Regions from separate parts of the Methylocaldum gracile genome, predicted to be linked through region 4. Evidence: riboswitches for the same ligand, from Rfam matches in the RefSeq annotation. Region 4 holds a riboswitch; each other region holds the start of a gene.
What was found. Region 4 has a riboswitch for cyclic di-GMP ahead of pepA (flocculation-associated PEP-CTERM protein PepA). Riboswitches for the same ligand answer to the same signal wherever they lie in the genome.

Region 1 (7,833 bases), 2.6 Mb from region 4:
CGAAGCTCAGGGTATCGCCGTCGATGGACGGTGTCCCGAAGTAATCCAGGTCCTCGTCCGCAAACTGGAAATAAACCGATTGGCCTTCCAGCAGGGCGGCCTGCGCGGCAGCCCCGCTGAAAAAGATAAAAATGCCTGTGATTGCACCGATAAATGTCTTCATGAGCAGTGACTCCTTACAGTCAGTTTAAAACGCAACGAAAAACCCGAATTCCAAACATTCCCTCGTATCTCTCGTCCTACAAAAGCGGCGACCCTATACGTCTGCGAAAGGCGCGTAGAGGTATGACGGGCGACGATGCCCGGATTTCCACACTCCAATTCCACCCATCCCTGCCTGGTTTATCGATTCGGCGAGATAACCAAGATAAGGCTGTTTCCGAACGACCTTTGATACCCCCCAAAATGCTCTGACAAGCCTCGATATACCGTTCTTATCCCAAACGGCCTCTCCGCTGGCGCCCAAGCTTCGGCTTGGGCGCCCCGCCCGAGAAGCTCCCGCTTCTCAACGTCGGTTCCCAAACGGGAGTTTGGGAACCAGCACACACCCAGTGCAGGTCGCTTCAGTCGTACACCCTCAACCGACAGCACGCTTTCTATGCCTTTGGGTTCCAGGGCGTCGCTCGATGATTTCCGGCGCTTTCATGCCGAAAAGGTCAACGACAAAAAAATCTTTCAGTTTTTGTTTATTAAATCGAAGTTCTGTGAAGATTTTGTTAAGGGTCTGTGACATTTTGAGAAATTTCGATGGCGGCCTATTGGTGGTTCGGAATGTGGTCGCTCTTGGCCCCGGCGGACGGCTCCGGGACCGATGGCGAACCAGAACATGCGAGAGGGCGTATACGGCGTTTTCGTAACAGGCGGCGTGAGCTGCTTGCTGAATAGCTATCCGACGCCGATCCGCGTTTAGGTGAAAAGTCTCCCGTCGGGTTCGGATGTCTGGGGATTTAGCAGCAAACTCTGAGCCAAGGACTCGTGTTTCGCTGAATCAATGGGATAGGATGAAAATCTACGGTGGGCGTAAAATTCGCTGACGCCAGGAAAATACCCCAGGCGCACCGTTTCAGGTATTTTTCCAAATCGCTTTCAATCAGGAATTGTTTTGTAGGGCGGGTTAGGCCGCGAGGCCGTAACCCGCCGAACGGCCTCGGATCGGTGGGTTACGCTTCGCTAACCCACCCTACGATAATGTTCGCTTGAATGTTGAATGGATTTACAAGGCGTCTGAAGCGATCCGTTCGTCGCCGGGAAGAGACATCCCCTCCGGCAGGCGAATTTTCCTGTTTGGTGTAGCGTCTCCAGTAAGTCGGGAAGGGATTCCCGACCTACTCGCCAGTGCCCGTACAGTAGGTATGAAAACGTTCTAGCTCGCCTTCTCGAACACACGGCCTTGCACCGCGTCGAACCCGAGGCCAAAAAGCAGATCGGCCTCGTCCTCCCGTTCCACGCCGGTGGCGGCAACGCGGATACCCAACTCTCGTGCGTATTGGCATAGCGCCTTGAGCAGGGCCTGATTGCCGGCGTCATCGAATATCCGGCGGCAGAGAGCCCCTTCCACCTTTACCCAATCCGGCATCAATTCGTTTAACCAGGCCAGTGCGCCGGGATAGGGCATGAAGCGATCCAGCACGAACCGAAAACCGTCTCTCCTGAGCTCGCTAACGGACTCGGCCGCTTGCGGGGCTAAAATCAGCCGATTCAAGGGGACTTCTATGGCCAGATTTGATCGAGCGGGCACTTTATGTCTAAAAGATTGAGCGAATCCCGGCTGCATGATGGTGGCCACCGACAAATTGACGGACCACGCCGCTTCGGGTTTTTCCGCCATCGCTTCCTGAAGGCGCGCGACGACAAGTTTGTCCAGCATCGGAGCCAGATCGGTTTCCTCGGCAATGTGCGCCAAGGCGCCTGCGGAAAGCCGTAATCCGTTTTCCGTCACGATGCGCGCGAACACCTCGTAATGCTCGGGTGCCGAAGCGTTCCGGCACATAAGCGGCTGCCGCTCCAGTTCCACTTGACCGTTGTCCAAAGCCTGCCGCAGCAATGCGAGCCGGCCGCTCCCGCCCGGCGTCGGATCTGCCTCCGCAATCCGAAAGCTCCCGCTGGACCCCATCTGCGCGTCGCGCAGCGCAGCGTCCGCCCGGGCAAGAAGTGCCGTGCTGCTATCGCCGGAAGAGAGGGCCGCCCCGATATGGACGGTGCAGGACGAAGCGATTCCGGTCTCGAGCAAAGCCATCACCGTCGATTGGGCGAGGTGATGGGTCAGATCGTTCAGGCAATCGGCATCGGCGTGCTCCAACAGCACGGCAAACTGCGCGCCGTCTATTCGCGCCGCCGAGCCGTGCGTCTTTTCGGCGACAGCTTCCACAACATCGGCGAGAAATTTGACGACAAGATCTCCCGTATCGCGTCCGAATCGGCGATTGCATTCCGCCAGTCCGGTGAGCTGAAGGATGGCAATGGCGTGCTGCGTTCCGGATATTGCCAGGGCCGCGTCCAGCGATGCGAGAAAATACGCGCGATTGAAAAGACCGGTTTGCCGGTCGTGGTGGAGATCCCGCTGTAGTTTCTCGATGGTTTCCATCTTCGCGTTCAGCATGCGCCGCACCGCTTCCGACATACGGTTGAACGCCGAGCCGATATGATGCAGTTCGCGAATACGGGGCAGCTCCGCCAAAGGCTCGAACTTGCCTTCGCCGATGCGAAGCGCCAGATTTTCCAGCCGGTCCAGCGGACGCAACGCCTTTTGCAGCAGCCATACCGACAGCAGCGCGGAGATCAGCCAGAAACCCAGAGTCCAGCCCAGGATGGACCAGGTCATCTGCCAAAGTTGGCTATATCCGAAACCGGGATGGCTGGCCACGTCGACCACGGCTGAAAGTTTCCAGCCGGCCATCGATTCGGCCCGACCCGCGGGAGCGTCGAACGGCACGCGGCTGATGAACCACTCGGGAGCGCCGTCCACTTTCAAGGGGAGTTCCCGCTCCACGACGGATTCGCCGTTGGGGCGGATCACGGCGATACGCCGGTAGTAGCCGCTATCGTAGAGAGCGTCCACCGCATTGGCCACCGCCGCGGTGTCGTTGCTCGCCAGCGCGGGCGATAGTTCCAGCGCCAGAGTGGTTGCCGTTTCTTGCGCATGAGCGTGCAACTGGCGTTGCAGAAAACCGTGGGTATTCACCAGGCCGGTGGCGAAAAGAGCCAGCCCCAGCAGCAGAAACAGCAGACCGAGCATCAGGACCAGCAGGGTTTTCAGGCTCATCGTCTTCATCGAATCGCTCCCGTCTTTTCGTGGTGCATGCGCGCCAACAGATCGTTCCAGTGGCGTATGTCGGACGCTTCACCCAGTTTGCCATGCTGCCCGCGCTGCTTGGCCGACCACAACCCCTCCGCATTGAAGCTCATGGTCGGCGCTAGATCGGTCCGCGCGGCGGCCGGCCGGATATCGCCGATCAGATTGTCCAAAATCAGCGGTTCGGATTCCGGGGCGGGATAGTAGGCCAGGACCATGTGCGGCTCCATGCGGCTCAGCCGTGGCCGCCAGACCCGGACATAAGTGACCCGCAATCGGTCGGGAGCCACTCCTGCCGCTCGAAGGGTGAAATATTTGGCCAGGGCGAAATCCTCGCAGTCGCCGCCGTTGGCGGCCAGGAGTTCCACCGGAGTCGCCCAGTAGTCGCGGCGCGCCCATTGGTCAGGGTCGGAGATATTGGGCAGGCGGTTGAAGAAATCGTTGACTCGCGCCAGCTTCTCGTGCTCGCCGGCACTGCCCAGATGCAGAACCAGGTCGCGCCACGCCGACAGACGTTCGACGGCCGCCGATCCATAGCGCTGGCCGACCAGTTCCAAGGTTCGTGCATTGGGGAGCAGGTCCATTTCGACGCCTGCCACGGCAAGGACCGCAAAAGCGGCGCTCCATATCAATAAGCGTTTCAAGAGCTAAGGGGGTTGATTTGAAGGAAGCGTATCTTGCCCCATCTCGGCGAAATTTCGCCACCTTATATTCCGGTGCTCGATCGTTTTTCACCGCAGTATAGCGGTGCGGCTTGGGAAACCGCCCCGTACCTCTAAGTGCCTATCTCAGTAGGCCGTTCGCCCTGAGCCGAGTCGAAGAGTTTTTGAACCTACTGGGATAGGCTCTAAATGTAGGCCGAAACGAGCGGCCGTAGGTCGGCAATCCCTTGCCGACGCAGGCGTTCGGATGCAGGCCCGGCTAAGCGTCAGCGCTTGATGGCAAACGGTCGCTGCTATACAGGTCAGCGGACCGCCATTCCGGTATGGATTTTCGCTGGCTCCCAAGCTTCCGCCTGGGAGCTATACCCGAGCAGCTCGAGCTTCTCGAAACATCATTCGAATCGAGAAGCGGGAGCTTCTCAACGTCGGTTCCCAAACGGGAGTTCGGGAACCAGCCTAACGACGGAGGCATGCCGGATCAATCGGTTGCAGGCCGGCTGGCACCGAACCGCGGAGTAGGTCGGGAATCCCTTCCAATCGCAAACGGTCGCTTTAGCCGCGACCCTTCCAATCGCAAACGGACCTTTAGTCGGTCCCTTCCAATCGCAAACGGTCGCTTTAATCGCGACCCTTCCCGACGGGATTTGTCGGCAAAGGATTGCCGACCCACCGCCCCGATGCGTCGGGCAAGGCGCTCGGAAGAAGTCAGGTCCGGCGGTGCCCTTCCTCGATTCCCCCGCCTTCATGTTGCGAATCCGTAAAGTCGTTCAGCGAAAAAGCTACAGCCGGGGCAGCTCGCAATCATCTGCGACTTAAAGTTTTGAAAAAAAACACAGCACGCAAATGTAATCCAAAACAAAGACTTAGTTGATGCGCGGGAGCCGTGCGTTGAGTTTTTTCAAAAAATTTCATCGGTGTCACACAAACTTAACTTGGTTGTAAAAAAGCGACATTAAAGTCTGTCTCGCCTTCAAAGGGACGGAAGAAAACCGCAGTGCGGTTCAAGTTGCGGCCGGGGAGCAGGAGCCCGGTCCAGGAGGGTTGCTAGGACAAAGCCACACTCGTCGCGAGGCGGGGCCGGAAAGCCACGGGTCTTGATTTCAAGACAGCCGGGTTGCCACACAAGCGTTGATGGCAACCCGGCTTTTTTTGTTTTCGGTGCCTGAAAAACGGCACAAAAAAGCCGGTCGCCGAAAAGCGACCGGCTGAAAACAGCCCTGCAGATTGACCTTGGGGAGATGTCTGCAAGGTATTTTCAACCGCGATTTTAGACGAGGCATGGAAATGAACAAACTGAAAGCGATTACCGCCGGCGTGATGCTGGCTTTGGGCGCCACCGGCGCGGAAGCGTCCATTAACAGCGGCCTGTATCCGAACGTGGGCGAATTGTTCGTGTCGATTTTCGATCCCGACGCGAACGGCGGCCTGGGGCGCACCTACTTCCGCGATCTCGACGTTCCCCTCACTGACGTGCTGAACGCCGGTTCGAATTGGACTTTCAACGTCAATCTGGCCGCGGACGCCAATTATGCCGGCTTCGCCGGTCAGACCGATCTTCAGTACAACATCGCCGCCGTGTACACCCTCGACGAGGGTTTCGCCAATATCGATCAATGGGGCTTTTTGGCCACCGGGTCTTCGTTCAACGGCGGCTTCGGTAACGTACTCGGCACCAATAGCATCATTCAGAACTATATCAGCAAGCTGAACACCGCTCTGGGCGACAACGTGTCGGGCGTCGTGGATAACGGACTGCCGCAGTCCTGGGACGACGGTAACTGGGGTCCGTTGATGGGTGCTTCTCCCAGCGTGTTTGCTTCCACGGCCGGCGGCGTCGACCTGGCAACGCTTTTCTTCCACGTGACCAATAACACCGGCGACGACAGCGACGGCATCGTCAATCAGATTGCCGGGCGCTGGCTGCTGTCGAGCAACGGCACCCTGGAATTCGGCCCGGCCGGCACCTCTCCGGTACCGGTTCCCGCGGCGATCTATCTGCTGGGCTCCGCTCTGGCCGGCTTGACCCTGGTCAGCCGCCGCGGCCAGAAAGCGTAATCTCCCAAATATCCTTAACGGAGAAAATTCGATGAAATTCAATCGTTTGTCTGTCGCCATGGCGGCAACGGCGCTGCTCGGCGCCGGCGAAGCCTTCGCTCTCGCTCCCGGCGCGGCCGTGGATATCGAAATCTGGGCATCCGGCGCCACGGCGCAGGACAAGGGCGTGGAAGCGCTTTTTTCCGAACTGTGCGTGGCCGGATCTCTGGACATCTACCGCGACAACGCCAACGCATCCAAGCCGGGAGCGCAGCACTCGGCCTATTTCTGCACTCTCGACTCCACCAAGGTGACCGGTCTCAGCACCGTCAACCCGAACGTGTTGTTCCACAAACGTTCGCAGGGCGGCTCGGCGCAGGGCGTAACGCCCCTGATCCTCGATCAGGCGATCACGCACATGCAGATCAATAACGGCAACTGCAGCAAGACCGGCCCTGACACATTCTATCGCTGTACGCTCGCCAATGCGGGCGACACCATTCTGCACGAGTCCGATCTGGGCGTCAGCGACGTCAACCCGGATTTGTTCCGTGGTCCTAACGCGCCCATCGAGGGCGGCGTGAAGCAGCCGGATGTCACAGCCAGCCAGGTTTCCAGCTTGCTGGACGTGACCCCGGCCGCGGGCCTGGTGTTCGGCATCCCGGTGACGCTCTCTCTCTATACCGCCCTGCAGGACGCGCAGATGGACCAGGGCCGGCTCCCCGCCGGTTGCGTGCTGGGGGATGACAGCAATCCCGATTGCATGCCCAGTCTCAGCTCCGAACAGGTCGCTTCGCTGCTGGCCGGCAAGGTGCAGAACTGGAATCGATTCAAGGTTCAGGTCGGTGGCGCTTCCTCTGACTTCTTCACCAGCTATTCCGGCGGCATGGGCCTGACCGACAACAAGGTGGCTGTCTGCCGCCGCGTCGACGGTTCCGGCACCCAGGCGCAAGCCAACGCGGTATTCCTGAACAATCCGTGCATGAGTGGTGCGGTGCCTCCGGTGTCCGGCAGCAATGCCTTGAGCGGACCGATCGTCCCCTCGACCAACCTCGCCCTGAACGGCATCGGCCAGTCGGGTTCCGGAGACGTGGACAACTGCCTGGCCGATTTCAACGATGGCACCAACACCGGCGGCGGCAATTCCGGCAACAGCAAGCGCTGGGCGATCGGCATACAGAGCCTGGAAAAGAACTCCGGCAGGGATAAGAACGGCAATTCCATCGCTCGCAAGAACTACCGCTTCGTGAAGATCGACGGTGCCGCGCCCACGCTGGCCGAGGTGGCTGCCGGCCGCTACCCGGATTGGGTTGAGCAGACCTTCCAGTGGCGCAAGGCTTCGGTCGGCGGCCCGACGGGAGACGTGCTGACGATCCTGCAGAAGGTCGCTCAGGACGCCAGCAAGCCGTCGATCGTGAAAGACCTGAACGTGGAGTTCAATCATCCGTTCGGCCAGTCGGGCTTCCTGGCTCTCAGCACCAACGGCACCAACGCCCAGACCTTCCCGTTCGATGCGGCCAACAATCCGACGATCAACCTAACCCACAAGCAGGGTGCTTCGCTGGATAACTGCCGCGCGCCTGTCGTCAACACCACCAGCGGTAAGAACCTGTTGGATCTGTAAAGGACAAGGGACCGGCTGGGAGGCCTGAAGGGCCGCGGGCCATTCGGCTCGCGGCCAAGGCAGGGAAGGGGGATGGGGCTTTTCGCCCATCCCCCGCTTGCGTTTGTGCGGCGAGCGATCGAAGACAGGCCTAACGGGTGTTTTCGGTCCGGCGAGCCGCGATTGCGAAGGTGCCCCGCAGGGGCGGATAGAAGAAGTAGAAAAACCTTGTTTATACGTTT
Region 2 (7,833 bases), 1.3 Mb from region 4:
GTCGAACTGACGCCAGGCGATGACGATGTTGCCGGGGTCCAGCGGATTGATCGCCATGGTGGGCTCGTTGGCCGCATCGCCGGTAATGTTTTGACCGGCCGCGTCGACGTTGACCTGGATGCTGATGTAAGGACCAAAAGCGGAATGCGTCGCTGCGGCGTCGGCGCATGCGAACGCCAGTATCCATCCGGACCACACCGCGGCATGCCGTCCCGGATGTGGATTGCGTAAACCGGACCGTATCATGCGCGGTAACTCCGGGATCTGCCGAACAGGCCGAATCCGGCGAGACCCGATACGAACAGCCACACCGCGGCCGGAACCGGTACCACGGTGGTTTGAAAACTGAAATCGCCGACGATCGCGCCCACGGTGCCGCCAAAATGCTCCCATCCCGGCCCGACCCCGAGTTCGCCCGACAGGGTGAACGAATTCGGGTCGAGCCCCATCGCCACGTTGAACAAGTTGAAGGATTCCGACCGGAAAGAATAATGGTTATAGAGCGTCCAGCCGGAGCGTCCGGTCTCGGCATCGATGTTGGCCGCGTCGAATTCCAGGGTGTAGTCTCCGGAGACGATGCGGTTGCTCGGCGATCCGGTATCGATCCGGAAACGGCTGACGCCGCCAAGACCGATCGCGCCGGTGACGCTGCCCGCGAAATCGCCCGGATCGAACGTCAACGTGGTCGGCTTGGTTCTCCGGCCGACCGGGACGTCGACGGTAGCGCCGTTGACGGCGAATTCGAGACCCGTGGCCGGGATTTCGCCGACGCCCGGCACTATATGATCTTCCAAAATTTGCGCGTTGTTGCGCACCGCCGCGGCTTGTGCATCGAAAAATTCCTCCAGATATATGGAAGGCGCATCGGTCGCGTCCAAGGAGACGGCGGCGGCCAGCGCATCCCGGTCCAGGTTCATGATCAATGCGCCGCCGGAAACGGTGGCGGCGGTCGCCGTTGCCGGAAGGAATGCCAACCATGCGGCTAGAAATGTCAAACAGGGTGCAAGAGTTTTGCCGAATCGCGAGAGTCGGTGGCGTGTAGTCATGAGGATAAGTCCGTAACAGGTCGAAGGTGGGAGCGTTTATCCGGCCGATTGGCCGGATAAACGCGATAGACGGCTCCCCGGGCGGCTCGGCAGCCCGGGTCGACGGCCTCTATTCGGCGATCAAGCGGATAAAGCCGCCTGGACCGACTTTCGGCGGGCGCCGGCCAGCAGGCTTAACAAGCCGCTGCCGAACAGCCAGACCGCTGCCGGCACCGGAACCACGGCAGGCGAAACCAGAGTGAAGGTAGCGGCTTTACCGGCGGAGTTCGAGCCGTCGCCGCCGAACAGGAAAGCGGTCATATTGGGTGACCACCAGAGTTCCCCGGTCATGAGCAATTCATCGCCATTGGTGGTAACGCTGATGTTGCGGGCATCGTAAGTGGACGTTCTGAAGCTCGTGTTGTTCCACAAGGTCCAGCCGCTGTTGACGCCGTCATTTCGACTCGCGTTGTATTCGAAGGTGTAATCTCCGGACGTCAATGTACCCGTGAAACTGCCACGGGTCATCACGACACCGTTCAACCCGATCTGGCCGTTGGCGATAAAGGCGGACGAGTCGACCAAAGCATCCTGACTGGCGTCCCAGGTCAACGTGGTGGGCTTGTTGGCGCGGCCGCCGGCGCCCGTTGGAATTCCGGTGCCGGTCAGATCGGCGGGATTGACGACGTATTCGAGCGTTGACGGCGCGGGGTAGGTGTTGGTGGGCACCGTTATGATATCCGCAATGGTCGAGTAAGTATCGGCCACCGCCTTGGGAAAGAAGTTCGCGACATAATATTCGGTTAGCCCGCCAGGACCGATGGTTAGTCCTTCCAACAGGTTGTTCGGGTTGTCATAGGTAACGCTAAAAGTTCCCCCGTGCAACACACCGGCATCGGCCGAATTGGCCATGATCAGGGCAGCCGCTGCGAGAATGGTCTGTCGGATCTGCATTTTCTTGACCCCAAATTTTTGCATGGATTTTTTCCTGTGATTTGAAACATCGAGAGGTTGTGCGGCAGGCTCGAGAAATCCATAGCCCTTGAATAACTCTCACAGGAGAGGCGGCCCGGCCGTCTTGAATACCAAGACCCGCGGCTTTCCGAGTCCGCCTCGCGGCGGAGGTGGCGAAGGCGTCTCGTCCCTGAGACCGATATCATCCTGGGCCAACGGACAGGCATGCGCCCAACCGCCAGTCGTCGCTGATAAGAACCGCCGAAATGACAATGACAATAAGGCTCGAAAACTGGCGTTCTTATCGGGCAAGTCAAGCTGCTAAAGCAGATACCGTGCCAGTGAGCAGGGGTATTCCGAGACTAACAAGCTGTAATTTGAAAATACCGGGGAACGGTGGAAGCAAAGCGTAATTTACCTGGGAACACATGCCAATTTACAGGCATGTCACGGGAAAGAGGCAGCGAGTATCAGTGCATTAACAAATGTATCGTTAATGCGTAGGTATCCGGGTGCCCATGGCGGATATCAATGCGCGACATACCGCATTATGTGGGGAGCAGGTTAAATGCCGCAATTCAATGCGCATGACATCATCATAATCTGTTGTCTTATTTGACATTAATCGTCTGTCCTGTGAAATCCCGCAAGGCTTAAGGCATACAACGTAATTATTCGATGGCAATCGACAAATACACCAGGGATATTCGGGACAAACTGCGTGATTCATGCTTTTGCGGGAATATTTCCCGATATTTGTAATCCATGGACTACGTTCAGCGGACCATGGATTATTGGACTTCGTCTGGGCCGCCAAATCAGCATCATTTGCCGGCCGCACAAACGGTCGCTGCGTGCTTGAAGATACCTTGGTTTCTTCGGTTCTCGTGCCTATCCTTCAGGACGCAGTCCTTCATCCGATCTCTTGTAGGCGATGTATGCCAAGCGTCGTTGAGCCAGAGGATGGCGGCCGTAATGGGGTGAGACGGTCACCTCGAAACCGGCGCCGGCGAGAAGACGTTCGATTTGGGCGCCGTCCAAAACGCCGATCCGGTGCCGCTCCTCGGAACGGCGGTAGCCGTGGCCGCCTTTCCTGAACACGGTAATGTCCCGAATCAACAGGTTTTCTTGCGGCTGTTCGGATACTTCCACCAACACCGCCCAATCCGGCCCTTTGCGCCAGGAGCGATAGTGCATGGGTTCGCCGTCCGAGCGGACAAGGATGTCGAATGCGAAAACGCCGCCTTTCGGCAGACAGGAAGCGATGTTCCGGAACAAGCGGTCAAGGCGCGCTTCCGACGGCGCTCCGTCGGCACAATAGTTCAGGGCTTCGCCCAGGGCCGTGACCGCGGCGCAAGGGCGGAAGTCCACATCGTACAGCGATGCGGTCAGAAACTCTGCTTCGGGCGCTGTACGTCGGGCCAGTTCGATCATCGGCGCGGAAACATCGACGCCCAAAACCGAATATCCGTGCTCCAGCAGTTTCTTTGCCCAGGTTCCGCTTCCGCAACCCAGATCGATGATCAGGCCGGAATCGAGACCCGCGGCGCGGAACAGCGCCAGCAACTCATCGCCGGCGCCATCCACCAGATCGGGGAAGCCGACGTGATGAACATAGGCGAGATCTTCCTCATAGAACGGCATCATCGTTTCGAAGCATTTTTTCGACTGGAATTCCGCCAGCCCATGGGGCGGTCAAAGCCGGTCCATCCCGATGGGTTCGCCATTATCGGCACGGGTTTTGGTCAATCGCCGTTCCGCATCCGCTGCGGCGCTGTCCTTGCCCTGCTTTCGATACACCTCGGTCAGTGCCCAGAGCGCCCAGGCGTCATTCGGCGCTTCTCGGAGCGAAATATCGAGCTCCCGCTCCGCCCCCGCCAGATCGCCCTGGAGAAACCGCAGCGCGCCTACCGAACGGCGTACCGGGTAGTACCAGTAGGGCGGTTCCATGTAGGTCAGCTTTTCCTGAAGCGCCGCCGCCCTCTCGAAGGCGGCGACGGCGTTTCCGAGATCGCCTTCGGCCTGGGCGATGCGCGCCGAAAGCACGTCCTGGGCAATCCGAACGATGTCCGCCGCCGGGACGCCGGCTTCCGTCAATCCGGAAAAATCCGCCGTTTTGGCGATCCCGGTCAAGGCGTCGAGTTCGAGTCGTGCGTCCTGCGGCGCTCCCTTGGCCGCCGCCGCAACGCCACGGGTATAGCGCCACATGGCTTGTACGTACGGGAACTCCGAGCCCGGATCGGCCATTTTCAGGACCGTTTCGGGCGGACTGAACTGGGCGTGGGCGAAGTATGGCGCGGCCTTGACCGGTTGTACCCACGGCACCGCACGGACCGTCTCGTCGGACAGCACGCCGGCGAGTTTCTCCGCCGCCGCGAGAGCGGTTTTGCCGTCGCCCGCCATCTGCGCCGAAACCATCAGGAAATGAACGTTGTGCGGATAATAGCCTTGCGCGTAGATGCCCTTTGCGCCGGTCTCCTTCAAATATGCCTCGTCGACTTCGATGGCGGCGCGATTGGCTTCGAGAGCGTCCCGATAGCGGCCCAGCCGGTAGTAAAGGTGTCCCGGCATGTGGACCAGATGTCCCGCGCCCGGCATCAGACCGGCGAGGCGTTTCGCATAAGGTTCCGCCCGTTCGGGCCGGTCGGAAGCCTCCATCATATGGATGTAATAATGAATCGCGCCGGGATGGTCGGGGTTGTTCGCCAGCACCCGCTCCAGGACCTCTACGATTTCCGCCGTGCGCCCCTTGGGTTTGCGGCCTTGGTCAGCCCAGTAGTCCCAGGGCGCGAGATCCATCAGGCTTTCCGCGTACAACACGGCGATCTCGTCATCCTCGGGGAAACGCTGGGCGAGTTTGCCCATCGCCGTGGCGTAGGCTTGGTCCAGGCGCTTCCGGTCGGTCTTCGGATTCTTGTCGTAGCGTTTCGCGAGCGCCTCGATCAAGGCTTGCTCCTTGGGGCTCGCGTGCTTGGCAAGGGCTTTCGCCCGCTCGATCGCGGCCCAGGCCGGGCCGACCGCGGAAGGCTCCATCGGCGCATTGATATTCGGTCCCAACACCAAGGCTTCGCCCCAGAAACACATGGCGCACTGGGGATCGAGTTTCTGCGCCATGCGGAAGGCCCGTTGCGCCTCCAGATGGTTGAAGGCATAGGCCAATCTCAAACCCTGATCGAAATATTGCTGGGCGCGGGTGTTGCTCGTGGTGATCTTGTAGCTCAGCGTGCCGAGGTTGTCCCACAGGGGCGGTTCGCTATCGACGTAGACAGCCTGGGCGGCAGCCGTGTCCTTGGGATAATGCCCCGCTTCGGTGTGAACATGGCCCGTCGTTTCGGCGGCAAGTGCCGGTTGCGTGCCGATCAGCAGCGAGGCCAGCAGGCCGATGCCGATGGTATCGGAAAATTTCATGATCCCCTCCTCGTTAAGCTTAGGCTTGAATGCGTTCCGTCGAACGGGAAACGCGATTATCGTAAAAACGACCGTTCATTGCTTAGGCGTAAAAACCAAACTCTCGGGTTCCGGTTTGGTGATTTCCGCTCACTTTTGTTTGCCGTTATACCGAAGCGGTCACATTGTGGCAGTGAAATTGTAACAACGGCTTGCGCGAAAAGGCCTCGCTGAGCCAGAATAACCTTTCGACACGCTCTGAATATTTACTCGTACCCGATCCGATCCATGAATCTCCGTCACTTCGCCATTCGTCGCATCGTCGCCCTCGTGGTGGTCGTCGTCGTGCAAGTGGTGATGCGCGCGCCGTCGTGGGTTGGAGATGAGTAAGTAAACGACCTGATTCAACAACCCCCGCCGGCGCAAGCCGACGGGGGTTTCTTTTTTGGGGCCTCCGCCGGACTCCGGCTCTACCAAGGAGAACCCCATGACGATACTATCCGGCGCCCAACTCACCGTTCGCCTCCTCGAGCGGCAGGGCGTGCGCGTCGTTGCCGGCATTCCGGGCGGCGCGAATCTGCCGATCTACGATGCCTTGTCGAAATCCGCGCAAATCCGCCACGTCCTCGCCCGGCACGAACAGGGCGCGGGCTTCATTGCCCAAGGCATGGCGAGGGTCACCGGCGTTCCCGCGGTGTGCATGGCCTCGTCCGGACCCGGAGCGACCAATCTGCTGACCGCTATCGCCGATGCCAAGCTCGACTCGATCCCGCTGGTGGCGATCACCGGCCAGGTGCCGCGCGGGATGATCGGCACCGACGCCTTTCAGGAGGTCGACACCTACGGCCTGACGATTCCGATCACCAAGCACAATTTTCTGGTGGACTCGGCGGCGGAACTGCTCGAGGTGATGCCGAACGCCTTCCGCATCGCGGCTTCGGGACGTCCGGGGCCGGTGTTGATCGATATTCCCAAAGACGTGCAGACGGAGTCGATCGACGTGAACGCATGGCCCGAACCCGGCGCGCCGGACCCGGCTCCGCCGGTCGATATCGCGCTCGTCCAGCGGGCGGCGGATCTGATCGAGGCGGCGGAGCGGCCGATTCTGTACCTCGGCGGGGGCATCATGCACGCGGGGGCGTCGGAAACGGCGTCGGCCCTGGCCGAAAAATCGTCGCTGCCGACCGTGATGACTTTGATGGCGTTGGGCGCATTGCCGGTGGACCATCCGCTGTCGCTGGGCATGCTCGGCATGCATGGGGCGCGCTGTACTAACCTGGCGCTGGACGAATGCGATCTGCTGATCGCCGTCGGTGCCCGTTTCGACGACCGGGCGACGGGCAAGGTCGCGGCGTTCTGTCCGCGCGCGAAGGTCATTCACATCGACATCGATTCGGCCGAACTGAACAAGATCAAGACGGCCCACGTCGGCATTCGGGGCGACGCGGCGGCCGTGTTGCAAGAATTGCTGCCGAGAGTGCGGGGGCAAGACCGGGACTCGTGGCTGGCCCGCGTCGCCGAATTGAAGCGGATGTTTCCCCTCGTCACGCCCGGCATAGCCGACCCGCGAACCCATTACGGCTTGATACGCGCCGTGGCCGAGAACCTCGACGACGAGGCGATTGTCGCAACCGACGTCGGCCAGCACCAGATGTGGGTGGCACAAAGCTATCCTCTGCGCCGCCCGCGCCGCTGGCTGACCTCGGGCGGCCTGGGCACCATGGGCTTCGGCCTCCCGGCCGCGATCGGCGCGGCGCTCGCCGAGCCGGACGCGGCCGTGGTCTGTTTCTCCGGCGACGGCAGCATTCTGATGAACGTGCAGGAGCTGGCAACCGCCGCCGAGGAGGACGTCAACATCAAGGTGGTGCTGATGAACAACAACGCTCTCGGTTTGGTGCACCAGCAGCAGACGCTGTTTTATGGCAAGCGCATCTATGCGTCGCGGTTTCGTGCCGCGCCGGATTTCGTCCGGATCGCCGAAGGCTTCGGCCTGCGCGCCGTCGATCTCGATACGGCGGAGAACCCGAAGGAGGTCCTGCACCAAGCGCTGACCACTCGCGGCCCATGCCTGATCCACGCCGGCATCGACGTCGAGGATCAGGTATTGCCCATGGTGCCGCCCGGTGCTGCCAACATAGAGATGATCGGAGGCTGAATCATGGACGGACAGTCTTTATTCGAACAACGGACGTCGGCGCGGACCGTGCTGGAGCTCGACGTCGTCAACCATCCCGGCGTCATGTCCCACGTGGTCGGCCTGTTTTCGCGCCGCGCCTACAATGTCGAGGGCATCCTCTGCATGCCTGTGGGTGCCGGCGCGACCAGCCGAATCTGGCTGCTGGTCAATGAAGACGCGCGCCTCGCGCAGATGGTCAAGCAATTGGAAAAGCTGGAAGATGTCCTGAGCGTACGGCGTCATGGCGCGGATCACGAAGTGTTCGAGCGGTTGGAGGAATTCTTCCGTTGA
Region 3 (7,833 bases), 440 kb from region 4:
ACCGCGAGCATTCGACCACCGCGCCGGTGGACTTCCCGTCCAACTACGGCGGACGCTATTGGGATGTGGGGCTGGGTCTCAATCTTTCAGTACCCAGCGGCGATTTCGCCGGCCACAATCTCAGCGTCGAGTGGTTGCAACCGGTGTCGGACGATGTCAACGGTTATCAGCTGGAGCGTACCGGGACACTGGCCGTTACCTGGAATTATGCGTTTTGATGGGCCGGGTTGGTTTCGGGATCGATTTACGGCCTGTGGGAGCGGATTTTAGCCCGCGATAGTTCGTAGGTCGGCAATCCGTTGCCGACAAACCCCTGTGCCAAGCTGGGGCGTCGGGAAAGGATTCCCGACCTACTACTCTGTGTATAGCAACTATGTGGGCTCGGCACACTGGTTCCCAAACTCCGGTTTTATGGTTCCCAAGCAAGAGCTTGGGAACCAGCAGTAGTAGCGTATAGGATGTGCTGACGAAGGAAGCGCATTACTTAGCAACCCTTCCGGAATGGCCTTGAATTCGAACGACCTGAAATATTTTCGCTTTGCCTTCAAGGCAATGGGTACGCCATGCGAAATCCAGCTTTTTGCCGAGACTCGTGCAGAGGCAAGACGGATTTCGGAGCTGGCCATTGCCGATGTGCGCCGCCTGGAGGCGCGCTATTCGCGCTATCGCAACGACAGCCTGCTGTCCGCCATCAACAGGGTCGCCGCCGAGGGTGGCCAGGTTGCGGTGGATGACGAAACGGCGGGTTTGCTGAATTATGCGGCGACCTGTTACGAACAGAGCGACGGGCTTTTCGACATCACCTCCGGCATTTTGCGGCGTGCCTGGCGCTTCGAACAAGGCAAACTGCCGGACGACGCGCAAGTGCGCGGTCTGCTCGAGCAGGTCGGCTGGCACAAGCTGAGGTGGGAACCGCCGGTGCTCGAATTTCCGGTAGCCGGCATGGAGCTCGATTTCGGTGGCATCGTCAAGGAGTATGCCGTCGACAGGGCCGCGGCGCTGTGCCGGGACGCGGGCGTTCGACACGGCGTGATCAATCTGGGCGGCGACATCAAGTTGATCGGCTCGCGGGCGGATGGTAGTCCGTGGCGAGTCGGAATTTCTCACCCGCGCCAAAAAGGCTCGATGATCAAGACCCTGGCGTTGCGCGAAGGCGCGGTCGCGAGCAGCGGGGACTACGAACGCTGCATCGTCGTGGACGGTATCCGATACGGTCATGTGCTGAATCCCAAAAGCGGCTGGCCGGTACGCCATCTCGCCGCCGTCAGCGTGGTGGGGGACTTCTGCGTGGTCGCCGGCAGCGCTTCGACCATCGCCATGCTCAAGGAGGAAAACGGTCCGGCCTGGCTGGACGCCATGGGCTTGCCGCATCTCTGGATCGACGTCGAGGGCAACGTGGGCGGCTCTCTGGCGGAATCGGCAGCTTATTCCAAATCGCGTTCAATCCGGAATTGATTTTCGTAGGGTGGGTGAGGCCGCAAGGCCGTAACCCACCGAGCGGCCTCGGACCTGTCCTGAGCCAAGTCGAAGGGTCGGTGGGTTACGCTGAGCCGAGGGGCTATCCCACCATCGATGGGTTTCGCTTCGCTCTACCCATCCTACGATGAATGTTCATTCGCATGCCGAATGGAATTATTCGTGGGTCGGCAATCCTTTGCCGACTTCGCTTGGCTGTCAACCCGTTACGTCGGGAAAGGATTCCCGACGTAACGAGGCCGCATCATTGCAATCGGCTCCCCCCTCGCCCGACTTCCTCCTCATGCGCGATATGCCGCTGAATGCTGGGGCATATACCTCATTTCCCGGATTCCGGCCTATTTGTAAAGCCTTGGAAGCACCGTAGTGCCTCGATTTGGACACTGGCACGACACTTGTTAAGTATCGGTTGCGCTTAGCTTGCACTTCTTACTCCATTCGGCATGCGAATGAACGTTGCGTAGGGTAGGTTACGGCCACCCTTCGAAAATCAATTCCGGATTGGAAGGGATTTGGAATTACACCGTTTTGCGGCGCGAACGGCTGAAGCGAAGGGGTATGAGCAATGCGGGTTAACGGCGTGGTATCTCAACTTCCAACTTGCAGGGATTCATATGAAACAAACCAGATTGGCCAGGGCGATCGCAATGGCGGTTGCCGGCTCGGCCCTTTCTTTAGGGGTTGTTGCCGAGGCATCGGCACACACGATGTACAACACCTACAACGCCGGAACGCCCGCTACCGATGGGGGAACCGACGGCTGGGTCTATGGCGGTATAAACAATCCGACCTATCCGACGGTATCGCCGGGTTGGGTCGGAACCGCTAGCCCGACGACGCTGCCGTTCGGTTACACCGGTTCTTCGGCGTTGAACTGGGCGGCCGAACTCCATAACGCGGGTGATTCGCTGGAAATTTCCAGGGCAGATGCGCAAGCGAGATATGGCGTTGCAGCGGATATCGATACTGCCAGGGGCGCCTGGCTCGACGCGGGAGCAACCCCTCAGGGCTGGTCGCACACCACCGATATCGGGTTGTTGATGTCGCACAGCGATGCTTATGTCACGCTGAATCTCTCCGCCGTCAATTCGGAAATTGCCAACTTCGGGATTACGGTATTTACCGGTATGGACACCGGTACCGGCTATGAGAACCATCAGGCATGGAATAGCCCGATTCAAGGCTTAGATTTCACCGCGAGCGATCCGTTCGGCACCACCGGCGTAACTTATTTGACCCACGATTCAACCGTCGACGGGGTCAACGGTCTGACCTTCCTGGCGGAGGCCGGTCAGATTTATTCCATTTATCTGGGCGGTAGCGGCGGAGCCAATTGGAATCAAAACAAGGATCTTTACGTCTTGAACATCACGTCTTCTCCGGTTCCGATACCGGCCGCCATTTGGCTGTTCGGCAGTGCTTTGGCCGGGATGGGATTCGTCGGGCGGCACAGACACAAGGCCGTCGCCGCATGATGCGGGACAAGGCGGTCGAGCTTGCCTTCGAGGCTGGGCGCACCATGTGGCATGCGCCGGTGTCGGCGATATCCGGCCGTTTCATCGCCTCGGCCTCAGCCGATCGCCGCTTTGAAACGGTGTAGTGAAAGAGCTGGCTGACCCTCCGGATGATTTGGGTCGCCACATGCTGGAATACCCGCACTACAAACATGGGATATCCCGCAGCTTCCGTTAGGTTCGTCATAGAAATAGCGCTATATCAACGGTTTACCTCAGGCGCGCTTATTGCTCTTGGGGTATCGGCCGGTTCGACCGAATTCCGGTTCGAACGCGCTTTGTGCTACGGAAAACCCGAAAACCATTGCCGGGGAAGGGGAGCGTAGACCGTAGCAGGGCGGAGTCCCTTTTGCACCTGCCACTCCCGCCGCGAGGCGGGTTCGGAAAGCCACGGGTCTTGTGAATTTGATCCCAAGACGGCCGGGCCGCCTCCCTCGGTGATGGGGAGATCGGAGCGCCTTCCGCTTTTGACGGGAGCGCTGCGGACATCGCTGCCTATGTGAAAACAAAGACCAACTCCATAGAACAGCACGAGGTAATTTCCTATGTCCAAAAACAAAAACAAACTGACCAAAGCGGTGGCCATGGCCCTCGCCGGTACCGTCTTGTCCGTAGGCGCCGTTTCCGGCGCCCAGGCGCATACGATGTACAACACCTTCACCACCACTGAGCTGTCCGCCACCGACGGCTGGAACTATGGGGGTATAGGCAATCCGACCTATCCGACGGTATCGCCGGGTTGGGTCGGAACCGCCAGTGCCACCACGCTGCCTTTCGGCTATGCCGGTACGTCTCATCTGAACTGGGCGGCCGAGCTTCACTCGGCGGGCAACACGCTCGAAATCTCGAAAGCAGATGCAGTAACGCGTTACGGCTTCGCCGCGGAAATCGATACCGGCGCCGGGGCCTGGCAGGACGCAGGCGTCAATGGCAGCGGAGTTCCGACAGCCAACGGGCCGACCGGCTGGAGACATCAGACCGATATTGGCTTGATCAAGGCCGAAGAAACTATGTGGGTAACACTGAATCCCGTGGTGGTTACGGGAACCGGCTACGACATTCAGAACTTTGGCATCACCGTCTTCACCGGCATGGACTCCGGTACTGGCAGTTACTCTCATCACGGCTCCTGGAACTGCCCCGGATGCACACCCGCGAAACCTTACGAAGCCGATAACCCGTTCGGCACCGTAGGACTGAGCTACTTGACTCACGATGGCACCGTCGACGGTGTAGACGGTTTGACCTTTCTGGCCCTGGCCGGTCAGGTTTATTCCATCTACCTGGGCGGCGCCGGCGTGGGGAACTGGAGTCAGAACATCGCGGAGTACAGCTTGAATATCAGCACCGCACCGGTTCCGGTCCCCGCGGCGGTTTGGCTGTTCGGCAGCGCCCTCGCGAGTTTGGTCACGCTGGGACAGCGCCGCAAGAACGTCATGGCCGTTCCCGCCTGAAACAAGACCTCGACGTATGTACACGCCTTCCTTTCCGCGCTCTAAGCGGGGAACTTTTGTGTGGAATCACCCATGAGACTGCGTGATTTGCCACGTCGGTGGCGTTTGCATGCGATTTATCTGTTTGATTAGCAATGATTATTTAGTGGCATATTTATTGTTTCAGCAAAGGCCGGGTCCGCCGCTTAGGGGGCTCGTAAAAAGACGCGATACACACGGATTCGCAAGGAATCGGCTGGCAGGGATCGCCCGAGGGATCTTTGTCGGGATGGACCGCCGTTAGGTCTGTCCGAATCGCCACACCCGCCGCGAGGCGGGGCCGGAAAGCTTCGGGTCTCGATGCTATGGAGTATTCGAGACGGCCGAGCCGCCTCCTAGTGTGATGGGGAGGACCGCGGCGCAGCTCCATTGGGTACGGTGAAGCGCCGCGGACATCACTGTTAACGAGCTTTTGGACGACCACTAACAGTGACGAGGACGAATCATAGTATGAAAACCACGGCAACAATACTGGCCCTCGCGGGAATGCTCGGGGGAACATTGGTCGCTGCGCCCGAGGCTCACGCGCACGCCACGTTCAACATCGCCGGTTACGGCGACGGCACCGGCGGCAGCATCAACGGCGCCGACGGAATGCCGGGCACCGACGCGAGCGGCGTTTGGACCAACGGCGGTGTCGGCTATACCGGGAGTTTGCCCGTCATGTGGTATGCGGGCATGCACAGCGCGGCGGCGGCCGGCCGCACCATCGAGACCGGCACGCCCACATCCACCAACGGCAGCAGCCTGCAGCGGCAGATTGCCAACTATAACAACAATAACGATCCCGACCTTCCCACGGATCGAATGCTGCGGGTCGGCGGCCTTTCCTGGTCCGATCCCGACAACGGCGGACAGGGTTGGGGCCACGGAGCGGACTTCGGCCTGATCCATTGGTCCTGCGGCGGCAGCGCCCAGGGCTGCGTGGATGCCGGAATATCGCAATTCAAAATCACTCTGGCGGACGACCTTGCCGACGGCGGCGCCAACCTCAAACTCGGCTACGCGCTTTACGGCGGCTGGGATACCGGTGCCGGCGCTTCTAGGCACGATACCTTCTTTACCGATCCGACCCCGGTAAACAATCCGCTGGGCTCCGACGATCTCACCCTGCTCGGTTGGGGCGTGGCATCCTCGGTCGGCGAGACCTTGTCGCAGGTATTCGACCTCGACACCACTTATGGGGGCGAATACACGATCATCATAGGCGCCTTGGGCGGCGTAGCCGGCAATTATCAATTGACAGTCCAGCCGGTTCCGATTCCCGCTGCCGTATGGCTGTTCGGCAGTGCCTTGGTTGGCGTATTTACCATCGGCCGCCGGACTTCGAAACCGACTCCGGCATAACTTGGCAACCAGAGAGGCAAGAGTGCCCGGGTGGAACGATCTCCCGGGCTCATCCGATCGATCTGGCCATAGAGCATTGATATGTCCCGGCTCATCCGAACACGGCAGACGCGTGCTCAAAGCGATGCCGGAGGCCTTGGGGTTGATGACCGGTTTCGGCGGGTGCCGTAACCATTCGTTTAACAATAATTTCAACGTAGTGACAGGGTCGTCCAATGCGGGCGGTGTCCGACACCTCCTCGCGACCAAGGTTTCGCAACGGCCGAGCAAGGCTCAGCGGTTCGCGCGTTGGTCGTCCGTAGGAGTGGGATCGCCGTCTGTATAGCTACGTTCTTCCAATAAATCCGATCCTGGTACGAGTCCGTGAATAAAAATACGTTTCCACTTTTGGCGGCGCTGGCGCTCATGCTTGGGGGTACGGTCGCCTACCTGCTGCTTACCGATACCGAAGTTTCCAAGTCGGAGCTGGTCACAGGCCACGGCGATGTCGAAACCCTGAAGAACGCGTACAGCCGCTGGAAAACCGCTTATGAAGCTGACGGCGGCGATCGTTTTCTGACCATCCCGCTCGGTTATTCGAAAGCCTTATCCGGAGAATTCAGCCGGGCGCAGGGACGCATGCGGCTCGACCTGCTGGAGGGATGGGTGACGGTCGAAGTCAGCGGACTCGATGCGGGAGGCTACGAGGTTTGGCTGGTCGATAATAAAACCGGCTGGCACAAGGCGGGTGGACAGGAGAAGGCCAACGCCATGCAGAGGCTCGGCCGTCTCGAACCGAACAGTGAAGGGAAACGGATCTTGAAGACCCGTCTCGACGGCTTGGCCATGAGCGGATTCACTTTGGATCTGATTGCCGTTACCCGAGAGAAACGAAATCCCGAAGAGGGGGGCGTGCTGTTCGGTACTCCGGGTTTCATGCAGAGGCTTTATTACGGCGACAAGCCTTGGACCGTGACCCGTGTGGGTAGCTGGCCGAATCTTCCCCGACAGGATACCGGCTTCGCGGCGAAGCCGTTCGAATTCATGCTGCCCAAGCTCGCTCATGCAGATGCCAAAAAGCGGAACGATCTCGATGCGGTTCTCGGCGCGGAGATTGCCCGAGGGCGGGAGATTTTTCTGAATGAAACCTTCGGCGGCAACGGACGCACCTGCGCCACCTGCCATCGGCCGGACAACAATCACACCATCGACCCGAAATACATCGTCAAGCTTCCGAAGGACGATCCCCTGTTCGTGGCCGAATACGACCCTGCGCTCAAGGACTTGGAAAAGCCGCAATTGCTGCGTCAACTCGGCCTGGTCCTTGCCAATGTGGACGGCTTCGACCGGCCCGGCGTCATGCGCAGCGTGCCTCATACCTTGGCCCTGGCGGCGTCGATTGGCACGGAAACTCTGGCGGACGGCGGCGAGTTCGAGGAAGACGCGAAATTTGCCAACGCCATTGGCTGGTCGGGGGACGGCGCGCCGGGAGACGGCTCCCTGCGGCTGTTCGCGCAAGGCGCCATCGCCCAGCATATGACCCGAACGCTCAATCGGGTTCCGGGTGTCGATTTTCGTCTGGCCACCGACGAGGAATTGGACGCCCTGGTCGCCTATATGCTGTCCCTGGGGCGCAGCGAGGACATCGTGCTGGCTGACCTGACGTTCACCTCTCCGTTGGTGGAGCGCGGCAAGCAGCTGTTCGACACCAAGGAAAATCCCGTCGACGGCAGCGGCAATCCGATCTTCGGTCAGACGGCCAATTGCAATGGCTGCCACCAAAATGCCGGTGCCAACAGTTCGACCACCAAGAAGAATCCGACGCGTGACAGCGGCGTGGAAAACATGCGGGATCAACCGGCGCGCCTGGTCGATGCCAGCATTCCTTATGATGGGGGATTCGGCAAAGAGGAGCACCACGCAAGAATCGACTGCGGTCCCGACTACGACCAGCCCTGCTACGGAGACGGGCGGTTCAACACCCCGTCATTGGTCGAAGCTGCGGATACGGCGCCTTTCTTCCA
Region 4 (7,833 bases):
GGCGCTGGATACCTCGGGCAGCGCCGTCGATACCCTGCTGGCCGTCTACACCGGAACGGCGGTCAACGGCTTGGCGGCAAAAGCTTCCAGCGACGACAGCGGCGGGCCTCAGAGCCAGGTCGGTTTGGCCGTGCAGCCCGGAACGACCTACCAGATCGCCGTGGACGGCAAAAACGGCGCCTATGGCACCATCGTCCTCCACTGGAATTTCATCGAGAACGCCGCGGATCTCTCGGTCATCTTGTCCGACAATCCGGATCCCGTTCTTCAAGGGGGCGAACTGGTTTATTCCGCCACCGTGACCAACCAAGGTCCCGCTGTGGCGGCCGGAACGAGCCTGACCGACACACTTCCGGCCGGCGCGAGTTTCCTCTCGGCGTCTCCCGGCTGTTCCCACCTGGCAGGTACGGTCACCTGCAACCTCGGCGACATCCCGTCCGGCGGTTCCGCCAACGCAACGATCAGCGTGCGGGCCGATGCCGCGGGTTCCATTCAGAATACTATCCAAGCCGCTTCCGCCACGCCGGACGGGAATCCGGCCAATGATGCGGCCTCGGCCGACACCACGGTGACTGCCGCCGCCGATCTTGCGGTCACCGTGAACGATAGTCCCGACCCGGTCGCTGTGGGTAATCAGCTCGCTTATCAGATCACCGTCATCAACTCGGGTCCCGCGGATGCTCAAGGCGTCACGGTGACTGACGCGCTTCCCTCGGGTGCGGTTTTTCTATCCGCCTCGGCCAACTGTACGCACAGCACTGGGGTCGTAAGCTGCGATCTGGGTCCATTGACGAATGGCGGAGCCGGCACCGCTTTCATCAACGTTCAGCCCGTCGCCGCCGGCAGCCTGGTCAATTCCGTCAGCCTGAGCAGTCCGACAGCCGATCCGAATTCCGCAAACAACAGCGCCGGCGCGTCGACCACGGTCAATGACGCTTTCCCGCCTGAATCCGGCAACGACGGCGATATTCCCACGCTACCCCAATGGGGCATGGTGGTCATGGGCGCGATGCTCTGGCTTGGTCGCCTCGTGACGAAACGGATTATTCCATAAGGAATCTCTGATTAAGTCCTTCGACAGGCCTGTCCTGAACCAATCTCCGAACGGGCTTCCGTTTCGGAAACTGTCACGTGACCTTCAAACGGCGGTCACAAACGGCCGTTACCGTGTCTTCGCTCTACGGGACCGGCAGATTTTCCGTTGAAAGCCCCCGTGATCGATTTCTCCGAAACAAAATTCCAAAAGGACAACAACATGATGCGCAAGGTATTGACCGGCGCGGTGCTTGCGGCGCTGGGCCCTGCCGCGTACGCCGCGACGCCGGTTTTCATCAATGAAATCCACTACGACAACGCCGGGACGGACGCTGGCGAAGCCATCGAGATCGCGGGGCCGGCCGGCACCAATCTGAGCGGCTGGAAAATCGTCCGCTACAACGGCAACGGCGGCGGCACGTACGCCACGCCCGCCGCGACCACGTCCGAAACCCTTTCCGGGACGATTCCGGACCTGGGCGGTACCGGCTACGGCGTGATCACGATCGCTTACAACCAGGACGGATTGCAGAACGGCGCCCCGGACGGCATCGCCCTGGTGGATGCGTCCAATCAAATCGTTCAGTTTCTGAGTTACGAGGGCATGTTCACCGCCACCAACGGGCTTGCCAACGGCCTCACCAGCACCGATATCGGCGTCAGCGAAAGCAGTTCCACACCGGTCGGCGGATCCTTGCAGCTTACCGGAAACGGCATTTTCTACGAGGACTTCACTTGGGTAGCTTCTTCCGGTAACACCTTCGGTGCGCTCAATGCCGGGCAGTCTTTCGCTTCCGCTCCGCCCCCGCCATCCTCCGTCAGCCTGATCAGTACGGTGCAGGGCACCGGCCTGTCCAGTCCCGTCGTAGGTGCGGCCGTGACGGTGGAGGCCGTTGTTGTGGGCGACTTCCAGGGCGCGACCGAGTTGAGCGGCTTCTTCGTTCAGGAGGAGCCGGCGGATTACGATGCCGATCCCGCTTCGTCCGAAGGCTTGTTCGTCAACTCCACTATCGCCGTCGATCCGGGCGATTGGGTGCGGGTGACCGGAACCGTGACCGAAACCAACGGCCTGACGACGCTGAACGCCTCCTCGGTAACCGTACTCGCCAGCGGAAACCCGCTGCCGGCGGCGACGCCCGTAACCCTGCCCTTCGACGGATCGGCCACCGACCGGGAGCGCTACGAAGGCATGCTGATCAACTTGCCCCAGAGCTTGACCGTCACCGAAAACTTCCAGCTGGGCCGCTTCGGCCAGATCGTGGTGTCCTCGGACGGTCGCCTTCGGAATCCGACGCACGTCGCTTTGCCTGGCGCGGCGGCGAATGCGGTGGCGGCGGCCAACGACCTGAATCGGTTGTTCGTGGATGACGGCTCCAACGCCCAGAATCCCGACCCGGTGATTTTCCCGGCTCCCGGCTTGAGCGCCGGCAACACGCTACGGAGCGGCGACACGCTGACCGGCGCGACCGGGGTGATGAGCTACGCCTTCGGTGCTTTCCGCCTGTTGCCCACGGCGGAACCCCTGTTCGTGGCGGACAATCCGCGCCCCGCGGTTCCGCCCGCGTTGCCCGGCATCGGATCGCTCCGCATTGCCAGTTTCAACGTGCTGAACTACTTCAACGGCGACGGCTTCGGCGGCGGATTCCCGACGGCCCGCGGCGCCGAGAACCCGGCCGAGTTCACCCGCCAGAAGGACAAGATCGTCCCCGCCATCCACGGCCTGAACGCCGACGTGATCGGCCTCATGGAAATCGAGAACGACGACGATGCTTATCCGGCGATCCGGGATCTGGTGGACAGCCTCAACGTCTATGCCGGGTCCTCTCAGTACGCCTTCATCGACACCGGTATCGTCGGCACCGACGAGATCCGCGTGGCGCTGATCTACAAGCCGGCGAAAGTGAGCCCGGTCGGGTCGTTCGCGATTCTGGACTCCTCGGTCGATCCCGATTTCATCGACACCAAGAATCGGCCCGCGCTGGCCCAGACCTTCCTGGACAAGCTGTCCAACAAGAAGCTGACGGTGGTCGTGAATCACTTGAAGTCCAAAGGCTCGGCTTGCACCGACGTGGGAGACCCGGACGTGGGCGACGAGCAGGGAAACTGCAACCTGACCCGGACCGGGGCTGCCCAGGCCCTGGCCGACTGGCTGGCGGCGGATCCCACCGGGAGCGGCAACACCGATGCCCTGGTCATCGGCGATCTGAATGCCTACGCCAAGGAAGATCCCATCCGGACCCTGGAACAGAACGGCTTTACCAATCAGGTCGCGGCTTTCCTTGGCGAGGACGCGTATTCGTACGTGTTCGACGGCGAAGCAGGCTATCTGGATCATGCCCTGTCCAGTTTGACGCTCACTTATCAGGTCAAGGGCGTCGCGGAATGGCACATCAACGCGGACGAGCCAATCGCGCTCGACTACAACACCGACTTCAAGACGCCGGATCAGGTCACCAGCTTCTACAGTGCCGATCCGCATCGTTCGTCGGACCACGATCCGGTCGTGGTGGAAGTGCTGGTGCCGGGCGATCTCGACAAGGACGGCGACGTCGACGTAGCGGACCAGAACCGCTTCCGCTCCGCCTTGGGCAAGTGTTCGGGCCAATCCGGCTACTTGGCGGAGGCTAACTACGACGGCGTCGGCTGCGTGACCTATGCCGACTACCAGCGCTGGTATGGCCACTACGCTGCCTATCGTGTCAAGGCAGGCCTTTAAACAGCGATCGGCCGCCCCGTTGCAACGAGGCGGCCCTTTACCCCTAACTGGAGATAAACGATGTTGATTTTTAAAGCCCGCCTCGCAATTGCCATTCTGGGGCTATTGGCCGTGGCCCCTTCCCACTCGGCCGTGGTGTCGCTCAATTTGGTCGGGAATGCCCCCGTGCTGGTTGGCGACAGCTTCAGTATCGATTTAACGTTGACTCAGCCCTTCGATGGGTTGGACGCTTCCGATGAATTGCTGGCGTTCGGATTCGACACGGTGCTGAACGGTACCGCCGCTCAGTTCACCGGCGTCACGTATTCGCCGTCCTTCAGCGATGACAGCGGCCTGGTCAAACTGGATTTGGCGGGATCGGCCTTCCCCGGCATTGCCAACACTCCGGCCAACCAAACGCTGACGCTGGCGACGCTCAATTTCCAGGCGTTGTACGCCGGAAATATTGATCTGGGCGTGTTGGGCAATCCGTCCGAACCCAATCAAGGATTGTTCTTCAGCCTCTCGGGGCCGCTCGCCGCCAATGCCGGTCTGTCCTTGAGCATTCAGTCCAGCGCGGTTCCCGTACCGGCCGCCTTTTGGCTGTTCGCCAGCGGGATCTCGGGGCTGGTGGTGCGGAGTGCATGCCGAAAAAGTTGTACGATCGGCGCACTCAGTCTACGAAGATAGCCGTTGGGCCAACGGGTTTGTCGGCAAAGGATTGCCGACCTACGAATGCTTGAATCCATTCACCCGAGCCGAAGGCGCCAACGACTTCCGCCAAGCCTGTTTTGCCGTACGAGCGAGATGAAAACGCTCTAAGTCTACGAAGATAGGCTTTGATCCCAGCCGTTGCCAAAGCTAACCCGTCCCAATTCGCTCGGCTCTTCGTGTGGACGTGGGCCGGTACGGCTGGCGGAAACGTGATCAGGCTCCGAACCAAGGCCGGGGACCAAGCGGGACCTGATCCGCCGATTCGACCTGGCGTATCGGCAGAGTGCCTTCGGTCTATCGCCATCCGCTGCCGCCGCGCCGCTTCCAGCACGAATGGTTTCCCCTCGCTGGCTCATCTCATCACCTGCGCACGAAGCTCGGCCTTGAACGGCTGTCTCGGTAATTTCGCCATCTCGTTCCACCACCAATCACCGGATTTACGCGATTGATGGTGTCCACTTTTTTGAGCCTGGCTCACTGGCTCATGGAGAGGGAGACTGGACAGAATCCACCTAATCGGTCTCCGACGAGTCATTTGTCATAAATTGATTACATAGATTTAACCAATCATTAACTGACGTGTAACAGTCTCGGCTTAATTTGACCGGGTATTTCGAAAAAATGAGCAAGGAGGCTTAGGTCGGTTACCGGTCACGTCAAGCTGTAGGACCAGCTGAACGTGTTTGCCGAAGAGCCACACCCGCCGTGAGGCGGGGCCGGAAAGCCACGGGTCTCGCGTTTGTCGAGATCGCCGGGCCGCCTCCCGAGTGATGGGGAGGACCGTGGCACCGCTCACCACCTGTGGGCAGAATCACGGACATCACTGTGAGTTCAACGTCAACACAGTGAAAAGGTAATTCGGATGAAACCAAGTAAGATCATTTCGGCGCTCGCTTTGACGGGCGTCGGATTCTCAAGTACTGCCGGTGCGGCAACCTTGCCGAACTGGGTGGGTACCGCGGACTACACCGTCGTGGGCGGTTCGGCCGGCGAAGCGGTCGGTCCCTTCGATACTTACGACTTCGCGGCGGGCGACGGCGGTCTGGCATTGCTCGTACCGGACACGATCGCCAATCCCTCCCAAATTACGGTGGGAGACATCTATTCAGGCGTGTACCAGTCTTACGTCACCAACCATCAGTTGGGCACCTCCACGGTGAGCAACCCCAAACTGAACGTCTCTTACGAGTTGACCACCCAGTCGGCTTTCCAAACACAAGTCACGAACGCGCAGAATCTGGGCAACGGGCTGTGGACCATCAACTTCCAGGTGTTGAGTGGCTCGCTGGACCTGTTTTTCGACAGCGCCGTCAATCGCGACGTAACCGGTGACACGGGCATCACGGACGGCACCAATATTCTTAAGGGATCGGTGACGGGCGGAACCGGGGTCGTCACGGTAAGCACCCAGTTTCCTTCCGGTCTTGGCGTAACCTCGAGCGAATTTACCTTCGTCGGAAACACCAGTTTCTATGATTCGGCGGTATACGATCCCGATACCATCGGCGGCGGCCAGTCGTTGTTCTCCCTGTTCGTCAGAAACCCCACCGCACCTCCCGCCATCTCTTCCGTCGGCGGCATACCGGTTACATCGACGAGCATTCTCTACCAGGCGGATGGATCGCTCACGCTGACGGCGGTACCGGTTCCAGCGGCCTTCTGGCTGCTCGCTAGTGCCTTGGCCGGCATGAGCGTCATCTCTCGCCGTTCCAGCAAATTGGCTGCGTGAGCCTCGCATGGCAAGCCCATTTGGTGAATGGGCGAGGATTCGGTGCAAATCTGCTTCGCTGACTGCGGAAGCAGACGGCGCGGCCGAACGTCACAACCGGGCCGGCGCTTATCCCGGTCCGGTTCCTCGAGCCGACCGCCAGCCGGAACGGCCGAGGCCAGTGCTGCAATTATCATCCTCATGACGCAGCGTCGCTAAAAGTCCGCGACAACTCTTGAGGAACTTCACCCTCGGGCTCGAACACTGCGCGCGAGCCAGTTCGGCGCCGGCGAGCCCCCTCCGGCGCAGGGCTTCCAACAAGAGCTAGCCGACACCCGTTGTTTGTCCTCGGTGGCGGCAAAGTGGGTTTGTGCTGCTTGGCGCCAGGGAGCCGCGAGATCATCGGCGGCGTCGAAGTCCGGGATGAGCCGATCCGGCGGCGCGCCACGTGCGCGAACAGTTCACGTTGTCCGGTACCATGGATCACGGCGGAATCTCCTCAAAAATTCAATGTCAGCAGTTGAATTTTAAGGGCTTTTCGATTCCGCCCACCCTCCTTTCATGAACTATGCAGGCTTGGGACCTCACGCAACAAAACCCCGCCGGAGGCTTCGATTTCTCGCTCCCGCTCGCTCGGTGATCGGGTTTACAGCGCCCCTTACAATCCCTTGCAGTTGGCGTAATAGGTCACCGTCGCGGCCCAGTCGGCGAAGACGCCACGAATACCCACATCCTTCGCCAGCACGTCGAGCACTTTCATTACGTCGCCCTCGCGTTTGATGGCGGAATCGATGGTCTGAAAATAGAACCCATTATTACCGTCGGCGAGAATTCCGGAGCGCTCCAGTGTCCAGGTGATGATATCCAGGTCCGCGGCCTTGGCGTTCCTGGCGTATTCCGAGGGCACGATGTTGCCGCCGGCGTCCAGGTCCAACAAAGCAAACGTCGGCGGCGCCACGATATTGATGCCCATGGTCTTATAGCTTGCCAAGGTGGCAGCATCGGGCAGATCGGCGACCGTTTCGGCATCGTCCAGATACACGGCCTGCTTGCCGAAGGCGGGTTCGTAGCGGACCCAATAGAGCACGTCGTCGATGCTGAAAGACTGAGGGAAGACCTTTTTCGGGGAAACGCGCGCTTCCTTATACTCGTCGATCATTTTCTGGGCGAAATCCTCCTGGGAAAAGCCGTCGAAAGGCATGGCCACGCTAGGGCTCTTCAGTTCGGGAGTCATCTTCACGCCCAGTTTCTTGAAAAGCTCGATGCTTTCCCTATGCGTAAGCAGGGTGCCGCTGGTCGGGCCGGCGTAGAGATCCGTGCGGAAATTCGCCGTGCCGCCGAGATATTCGTCCACGGTTCTAGCGCGGGGGTTTGACGCATCCATCTTGCCGCGAAGGGTTTTGAACTCGGCCAGGGTGATGTCGCTGGTGCGGCATTCCGCCGTGGCGCGCGTGAGGAGATTGCCGCTGGCATCGAAGGTGGCCGGCGAGAACGGCTTCGTGCACTTGGCGGCCAGCTCGGGGATGGCAAGGATATTCGTAGTCGTGTGAAGATCGTTCTGCGCATGACGACACACCAATTCCTTATCCTTGGTGAAGGTCACGTCGCATTCCAGAATGCCGGCGCCCATGCGGGCCGCGGCTTCGTAGGATTCCTTGGTGTGTTCGGGAAATTGCAGAGC

Region 1: linked by a shared signal. The riboswitch ahead of ACWJJK_RS19320 (VPLPA-CTERM sorting domain-containing protein) and the one ahead of pepA (flocculation-associated PEP-CTERM protein PepA) in region 4 are both predicted to bind cyclic di-GMP.
Region 2: linked by a shared signal. The riboswitch ahead of ACWJJK_RS02350 (hypothetical protein) and the one ahead of pepA (flocculation-associated PEP-CTERM protein PepA) in region 4 are both predicted to bind cyclic di-GMP.
Region 3: linked by a shared signal. The riboswitch ahead of ACWJJK_RS09945 (hypothetical protein) and the one ahead of pepA (flocculation-associated PEP-CTERM protein PepA) in region 4 are both predicted to bind cyclic di-GMP.

The regions. Positions count from the first base shown of each region.
Region 1 covers NZ_CM132196.1:4,361,790-4,369,622, reverse strand. Annotated here, with positions in the region: gene ACWJJK_RS19335 (VPLPA-CTERM sorting domain-containing protein) at 1-163, opposite strand, end outside; gene ACWJJK_RS19330 (EAL domain-containing protein) at 1,364-3,271, opposite strand; gene ACWJJK_RS19325 (transglutaminase-like cysteine peptidase) at 3,268-3,876, opposite strand; cyclic di-GMP riboswitch class I at 4,999-5,076, shown strand; gene ACWJJK_RS19320 (VPLPA-CTERM sorting domain-containing protein) at 5,239-6,009, shown strand; gene ACWJJK_RS19315 (hypothetical protein) at 6,041-7,612, shown strand.
Region 2 covers NZ_CM132196.1:533,741-541,573, forward strand. Annotated here, with positions in the region: gene ACWJJK_RS02340 (hypothetical protein) at 1-246, opposite strand, end outside; gene ACWJJK_RS02345 (VPLPA-CTERM sorting domain-containing protein) at 243-1,046, opposite strand; gene ACWJJK_RS02350 (hypothetical protein) at 1,167-2,003, opposite strand; cyclic di-GMP riboswitch class I at 2,086-2,164, opposite strand; gene ACWJJK_RS02355 (class I SAM-dependent methyltransferase) at 2,871-3,626, opposite strand; gene ACWJJK_RS02360 (tetratricopeptide repeat protein) at 3,675-5,387, opposite strand; gene ilvB (acetolactate synthase large subunit) at 5,854-7,521, shown strand; gene ilvN (acetolactate synthase small subunit) at 7,525-7,833, shown strand.
Region 3 covers NZ_CM132196.1:2,242,439-2,250,271, forward strand. Annotated here, with positions in the region: gene ACWJJK_RS09920 (DUF3570 domain-containing protein) at 1-218, shown strand, start outside; gene ACWJJK_RS09925 (FAD:protein FMN transferase) at 502-1,455, shown strand; gene ACWJJK_RS09930 (VPLPA-CTERM sorting domain-containing protein) at 2,091-2,951, shown strand; gene ACWJJK_RS09935 (hypothetical protein) at 2,948-3,076, shown strand; cyclic di-GMP riboswitch class I at 3,338-3,423, shown strand; gene ACWJJK_RS09940 (hypothetical protein) at 3,536-4,444, shown strand; cyclic di-GMP riboswitch class I at 4,731-4,819, shown strand; gene ACWJJK_RS09945 (hypothetical protein) at 4,934-5,830, shown strand; gene ACWJJK_RS09950 (hypothetical protein) at 6,194-7,833, shown strand, end outside.
Region 4 covers NZ_CM132196.1:1,798,581-1,806,413, reverse strand. Annotated here, with positions in the region: gene ACWJJK_RS07880 (S8 family serine peptidase) at 1-1,054, shown strand, start outside; gene ACWJJK_RS07875 (ExeM/NucH family extracellular endonuclease) at 1,214-3,751, shown strand; gene ACWJJK_RS07870 (hypothetical protein) at 3,812-4,420, shown strand; cyclic di-GMP riboswitch class I at 5,128-5,208, shown strand; gene pepA (flocculation-associated PEP-CTERM protein PepA) at 5,307-6,173, shown strand; gene ACWJJK_RS07860 (glycerophosphodiester phosphodiesterase family protein) at 6,811-7,833, opposite strand, start outside.